Regions from separate parts of the Pseudomonas grandcourensis genome, predicted to be linked through region 2. Evidence: predicted binding sites of a transcription regulator. Region 2 holds the regulator's gene; the other holds the start of a gene.
What was found. The regulator sigma-54, encoded in region 2, starts transcription at its own class of promoters, with help from an activator protein. The targets are predictions, from matches to a motif close to ANTGGCATNNANNTTGCTNT.

Region 1 (3,411 bases), 3.0 Mb from region 2:
CCAATAAATACGCTACAAACGCTCTGTTACTTATGGCGTTAGCACATGAATGGTTACGTCCTTATGACAAAACGATCATTCCCTCGATGTGACGCATTGGTTAGAACTCAATACAGGTTGGCGCCGCAATGACGCCAACACCTTGGCTCGTCACGCCGGCAACGAGCCACCAACGGCAGAGTTTTTCTGCCAGACCTCAATAGAGGTCGACGCGATAAATACAGTCAACAAGTGAGGGCAACACCCTATGAGAAGACTTAAGCGTGATCCGTTGGAAAGAGCATTTTTGCGCGGATATCAATATGGCGTTGGTGGTAAATCCCGTGAGCTTTGCCCATTTACTCTACCGTCGGTACGTCAAGCCTGGATCAACGGCTGGCGAGAAGGACGCGGCGACAACTGGGACGGTATGACCGGCACTGCGGGAATCCACAGACTCAACGAACTTCACGCCGTCGGCTAATTACAGGGCACAACACTCCGACACGACAATCTGACTTTGTACTGAATTAACCACGCACGTCCCATCCGGACGGCGGGCTCCGGCCCAGGGGCTCCTTTATGGAGCCCTTTTTTATGCCTGTCCCATACACCATTACCTACATGGGGTCAGCGTAGCGCTGCGATTGCGTCTACCGACTCACGAATCAGCGCAGGGCCTTTGTAGATGAAGCCGGAGTAGATCTGCACCAGGCTCGCGCCCGCAGCGATTTTCTCAGCCGCGTGCTTGCCTTCGGTAATGCCGCCGGCAGCGATGATCGGCAGGCGACCAGCCAGCTCCGACGCCAGCACTTGCACCGTGTGGGTGCTCTTGTCGCGAACCGGCGCGCCGGACAGACCGCCGGCTTCTTCGCCGTGCTCCATGCCTTCGACGCCTACGCGGCTCAGGGTGGTGTTGGTGGCGATGACCGCATCCATCCCGGTTTCGATCAGCGCTTGCGCAACTTGTGCGGTTTCTTCGTCGCTCATGTCCGGTGCGATCTTGATCGCCAGCGGTACATGCTTGCCATGACGCAATGCCAGTTCCGCGCGGCGTTCGGCCAGATCGGCCAGCAACTGCTTGAGCGAGTCACCGAATTGCAGGCTGCGCAGGCCCGGCGTGTTCGGCGAACTGACATTGACCGTCACATAGCTGGCGTGGGCGTAGACCTTGTCCAGGCAGATCAGGTAGTCGTCCACGGCACGCTCGACCGGCGTATCGAAATTCTTGCCGATGTTGATGCCCAGCACGCCTTTGTACTTGGCCGCCGCCACGCGGGCCAGCAGGTGATCGACGCCGAGGTTGTTGAAACCCATGCGGTTGATGATCGCCTCGGCTTCCGGCAAGCGGAACAGGCGTGGCTTCGGGTTGCCCGGCTGTGGACGCGGCGTGATGGTGCCGATTTCGACAAAACCGAAACCCAGTTGGGCGAAACCATCGATGGCCGCGCCGTTCTTGTCCAGGCCGGCGGCCAGCCCCACCGGATTCGGGAAGTCCAGGCCCATGACATTCACCGGCAGCTTCGCCGGGGCCTTGCACAACAAGCCGTTGAGCCCAAGACGCCCGCCCGCGCCGATCAGGTCCAGGGACAGATCGTGGGAGGTTTCCGGGGAGAGTTTGAACAACAGCTGACGGGCCAGGGTGTACATGGGCGGATTTGACTCGATTGGCGGCGAATTGAGGTGGCGATTATAGCCGGGCAACGGGGCGGCAAGCGAGGCGCGTGATCAAATCAACGGTTAATGGCATATGCCTTGCACCACTCTGGGTACCAGCACCCATGCCAACGACGGAATGGGTGCAAAGACAATGGCGTCGTCCCCGGCCTGCTCATGCAAGCACTCGGGACGACGTTTTTTTTGCAAGGTGAACACGCGATGAACGAACCGTCAGCCGGCCCTCTGGCCTGGGTCAATGGCAGCGATGCCCCGGAAAAAACCGAAATCAATCTCGGCTTCATGGCCTTGAGCGACTGTGCCTCGGTGGTTGTCGCCGCCACCCAGGGCTTCGCCCAGCCCCACGGCTTGACCCTGAACCTCAAGCGGCAATCGTCCTGGGCCAACCTGCGGGACAAACTGGTCAGCGGCGAACTCGATGCCGCCCACAGCCTCTACGGCCTGGTTTACGCCGTTCACCTGGGCATCGGTGGCGTGGCCGCGACCGACATGGCCGTGCTGATGGGCCTGAATCAGAACGGCCAGAGCATCAACCTGTCCCGCGGCTTGCAGGCGCTTGGAGTGACCAGTCCTGAAGCACTGGATCGGCACGTGCACCAAACTCGCTCAAAACTCACCTTCGCCCAGACGTTTCCCACCGGCACCCACGCCATGTGGCTGTATTACTGGCTCGCCAGCCAGGGCATTCACCCGCTGCTGGATGTCGACAGCGTGGTGGTGCCGCCACCGCAGATGGTCGCGCACCTGCGGGCCGGTCGAATCGACGGCTTCTGCGTCGGTGAACCCTGGTCCGCCAGCGCCGTGCAACAGGACCTCGGTTTCACCCTGGCCACGACTCAGACCATCTGGCCCGATCATCCGGAAAAGGTCCTCGGCTGCACCCGTGCGTTCGTCGAGCAATACCCCAATACCGCCCGGGTGTTGGTGATGGCGGTTCTGGAAGCCAGCCGCTTCATCGAAGAAAGCACCGAGAATCGCCGCAGTACCGCACAATTGCTCAGTGCCGTGCAGTACCTTGACGCACCACTGGACTGCATCGAACCACGCCTGCTGGGCGAATACGCCGACGGCCTTGGCCACCGCTGGCAAGACCCGCACGCGCTGCGCTTGCACGGGAATGGCGAGGTCAACCTGCCGTACCTGTCCGACGGCATGTGGTTCATGACCCAGTTCCGCCGCTGGGGCTTGTTGCGCGAAGATCCGGACTATCTCGCGGTGGCCCGGCAGGTCCAGCAACTGGACCTCTACCGTGAAGCCGCCCGTGCCGTCGGCGTCGCTTCATCAGCCGAGGAAATGCGTAGCAGTCAGTTGATCGACGGCAAGATCTGGGACGGCTCGGACCCGGCCGGTTATGCCCGCAGTTTCAAACTGCACGCCATGAGCGACAGCTCGCATCGATCCGCCAGCCGCTGACAGGAGACCACGAACATGCTGCGTATCCTGCTGATCAACGACACCGCCAAGAAAGTCGGACGCCTGAAGGCCGCCCTGACCGAGGCCGGATTCGAAGTGATCGATGAATCCGGCCTGACCATCGACTTGCCCGAACGCGTCGAAACGGTGCGTCCGGATGTGATTCTGATCGATACCGAGTCACCGGGCCGCGATGTCATGGAACAAGTGGTGCTGGTGACTCGCGACCAGCCACGACCGATTGTGATGTTCACGGACGAACACGACCCCGACGTGATGCGCCAGGCGATCAAGTCCGGGGTCAGCGCCTACATCGTCGAAGGCATTCACGCACAACGCCTG
Region 2 (3,411 bases):
CCACCAGCCGATGCACGGCCGCGCAAAGGCCGGTATCGGCTACCTGCCGCAAGAAGCATCGATCTTCCGCAAACTGTCGGTGGCCGACAACATCATGGCCATCCTCGAGACCCGCAAGGAACTCGACAAGGCCGGCCGTCGCAAGGAGCTGGAAAGCCTGCTGCAGGAGTTCCACATCAGCCACATCCGCGACAACCTGGGCATGAGCCTGTCCGGTGGTGAGCGCCGCCGCGTGGAAATCGCCCGCGCCCTGGCCACCAACCCGAAATTCATCCTCCTCGACGAACCCTTCGCCGGCGTGGACCCGATTTCGGTCGGCGACATCAAGCAGATCATTCACCACCTCAAGGCCAAAGGCATTGGCGTGCTGATCACGGACCACAACGTTCGTGAAACCCTGGATATCTGTGAAACCGCCTATATCGTCAATGACGGCCAACTGATCGCCGAAGGCGACGCAGAGACCATCCTGGCCAACGACCTGGTCAAGGAAGTGTACCTGGGCCATGAGTTCCGCCTGTAAGCGCTGAGCCGTGCCCAGGCAGTTGCCCGGGCACCTGACCGGCCCACTCACCAGCGCCTCGTGCCGACAAGCGTGGTCAGCCCTCAACAAGGGCAGCGCAGCAACACAGCTTTATAGTTTTTATTGTTACAGCGCTCTAGGCAAACCCTTTAGTTTCAGGCATATAATTTGCTTAAGTTTGGCGCCCCGGCGCCCTGTAGTGGATGGCGCATGTGCGCCGGCGAATAAGGTGTTAAGCCCCTGCCATGAAACCATCGCTAGTCTTGAGAATGGGCCAGCAGCTGACGATGACACCGCAGCTGCAACAGGCCATCCGCCTGCTCCAATTGTCGACCCTGGACCTGCAACAGGAAATCCAGGAGGCCCTGGAGTCCAATCCGATGCTCGAACGCCAGGAAGAAGGCGACGACTTCGACAATTCCGACCCCTTGGCCGACAACGCCGAACAAAAGCCCAACACTGACATCCAGGAGCCCTCCTACCAGGAAAGCGCCCCTACGGTTGATAACCTTGAGGAAGGCGACTGGAACGAACGCATTCCCAACGAACTTCCCGTCGATACTGCCTGGGAAGACGTATACCAGACCAGCGCCAGCAGCCTGCCAAGCAACGACGATGACGAGTGGGACTTCACCACCCGCACCTCGGCCGGCGAAAGCCTGCAGAGCCACTTGCTGTGGCAACTGAACCTGGCCCCGATGTCCGACACCGATCGCCTGATCGCCGTGACCCTGATCGACTGCATCAACAATCAGGGCTACCTGGACGAAACCCTCGAGGAAATCCTCGAAGCCTTCGACCCGGAACTGGACATCGAACTGGACGAAATCGAAGCCGTCCTGCACCGCATCCAGCAATTCGAGCCCGCCGGCATCGGCGCCCGCAACCTGGGCGAATGCCTGCTGCTGCAATTGCGCCAGCTGCCTGCCAAGACCCCTTGGCTGGCCGAGGCCAAGCGCCTGGTCACCGATTACATCGACCTGCTTGGCAGCCGCGACTACAGCCAGTTGATGCGTCGCATGAAGCTCAAGGAAGACGAACTGCGCCAGGTCATCGAGCTGGTCCAGAGCCTCAACCCTCGTCCGGGCTCGCAGATCGAGTCCACCGAAGCCGAGTACGTCGTTCCTGACGTCATCGTGCGCAAGGACAACGAGCGCTGGCTGGTGGAGCTCAATCAGGAGTCAGTGCCACGGCTGCGGGTCAACGCCCAGTACGCTGGTTTCGTGCGCCGCGCCGACACCAGCGCCGACAATACCTTCATGCGCAATCAGTTGCAGGAGGCCCGCTGGTTCATCAAGAGCCTGCAAAGCCGCAATGAAACCCTGATGAAGGTTGCCACCCAGATCGTCGAGCATCAGCGCGGCTTTCTGGAGTACGGCGACGAAGCTATGAAGCCGCTGGTCCTGCATGACATCGCCGAAGCGGTGGGCATGCATGAGTCGACGATTTCACGGGTGACCACCCAGAAGTTCATGCACACCCCCCGGGGCATTTATGAACTGAAGTACTTTTTTTCCAGTCACGTAAGCACCTCCGAAGGCGGCGAATGCTCGTCCACGGCGATCCGGGCGATCATCAAAAAACTGGTTGCAGCGGAAAATCAGAAAAAGCCGTTGAGTGACAGCAAGATCGCTGGTTTACTGGAGGCACAAGGCATTCAGGTGGCTCGCCGCACCGTCGCCAAGTACCGCGAATCCCTCGGGATCGCGCCTTCGAGCGAACGCAAGCGGTTGATGTAGGGCCACGCCACAGCGTTCCAGTGGTAGATCATCTGATCTACCGCTTTATGCACTGGCAACGAAGGAGAAGCTGTATGCAAGTCAACATCAGTGGACACCAACTGGAAGTGACCGAACCTCTTCGCACCTACATCGGCGAAAAACTCGAGCGATTGGAGCGACATTTCGACAAGATCACTAATGTGCAGGTCACGATGACCGTCGAAAAACTGAAGCAGAAAATCGAAGCCACGCTACATATTCCCGGGAATGAAGTGGTCGCCAACGCGGAACATACCGATATGTATGCCGCGATCGACGCACTCACCGACAAGCTGGATAAACAACTCAAAAAGCATAAGGAAAAGACCCAGAGCCTCCTTCAGGGCGCAACCGGTCGTTAACACTCCCTACCCATGATCCGACTTGAAAGTATCCTGACCCCCGGCCGTTCCCTGGTGAACGTGCCGGGAGGCAGTAAAAAGAAAGCCCTCGAACAAATTGCCAATCTGATCGCCCGCGAAGTGCCGGCCCTGGAGATGCAAGATGTCTTCGAGGCACTGATTGCCCGTGAAAAACTCGGCTCCACCGGGTTTGGCAATGGCATCGCCATTCCACATTGCCGCCTCAAGGGCTGTGTTTCGCCCATCAGTGCATTGATGCACCTGGACGCCCCTATCGATTTCGACGCCATCGATGGCGCGCCGGTTGACCTGCTGTTCGTGCTGCTGGTCCCGGAAGCCGCCACCGATGCGCACCTTGAGCTGCTGCGACAGATCGCCAGCATGCTCGACCGCAAGGAAGTGCGCGAAAAGCTGCGTAGTGCTGCAAGCAACGAAGCCCTGTATCAGGTTGTCCTGGACGAGCAAAACGGTCAGTAATCATGCGCTTGATCATCGTCAGTGGCCGTTCCGGCTCAGGTAAAAGTACCGCCCTCAACGTTCTTGAGGACAACGGCTACTACTGCATCGACAATCTGCCTGCCGGCCTGCTGCCGGAGCTGGCCGAACGCGCCCTGGTTCATACCGAGATGTTGCAACCGCTGGTCGCCGTTTCCATTGATGCGCGCAACCTGCCCAGCCACCTGTCACGCTTCCCCGACCTGCTCGAAGAAGTCCGTGCGCGCCACATCCAGTGCGACGTGCTGTACCTGGACGCCGACGAAGAAAC

Region 1: AABM52_RS21305 (CmpA/NrtA family ABC transporter substrate-binding protein) is a predicted target of sigma-54. The motif match lies at 1,722-1,741, and genes of this name have one in related genera.

Annotation. Positions count from the first base shown of each region.
Region 1 covers NZ_CP150919.1:4,763,360-4,766,770, forward strand. The annotation lists gene AABM52_RS21295 (ribosome modulation factor) at 248-463, shown strand; gene AABM52_RS21300 (quinone-dependent dihydroorotate dehydrogenase) at 610-1,629, opposite strand; gene AABM52_RS21305 (CmpA/NrtA family ABC transporter substrate-binding protein) at 1,858-3,069, shown strand; gene AABM52_RS21310 (ANTAR domain-containing response regulator) at 3,085-3,411, shown strand, end outside.
Region 2 covers NZ_CP150919.1:991,399-994,809, reverse strand. The annotation lists gene lptB (LPS export ABC transporter ATP-binding protein) at 1-523, shown strand, start outside; gene AABM52_RS04260 (RNA polymerase factor sigma-54) at 769-2,262, shown strand; gene raiA (ribosome-associated translation inhibitor RaiA) at 2,337-2,645, shown strand; gene ptsN (PTS IIA-like nitrogen regulatory protein PtsN) at 2,658-3,122, shown strand; gene rapZ (RNase adapter RapZ) at 3,125-3,411, shown strand, end outside.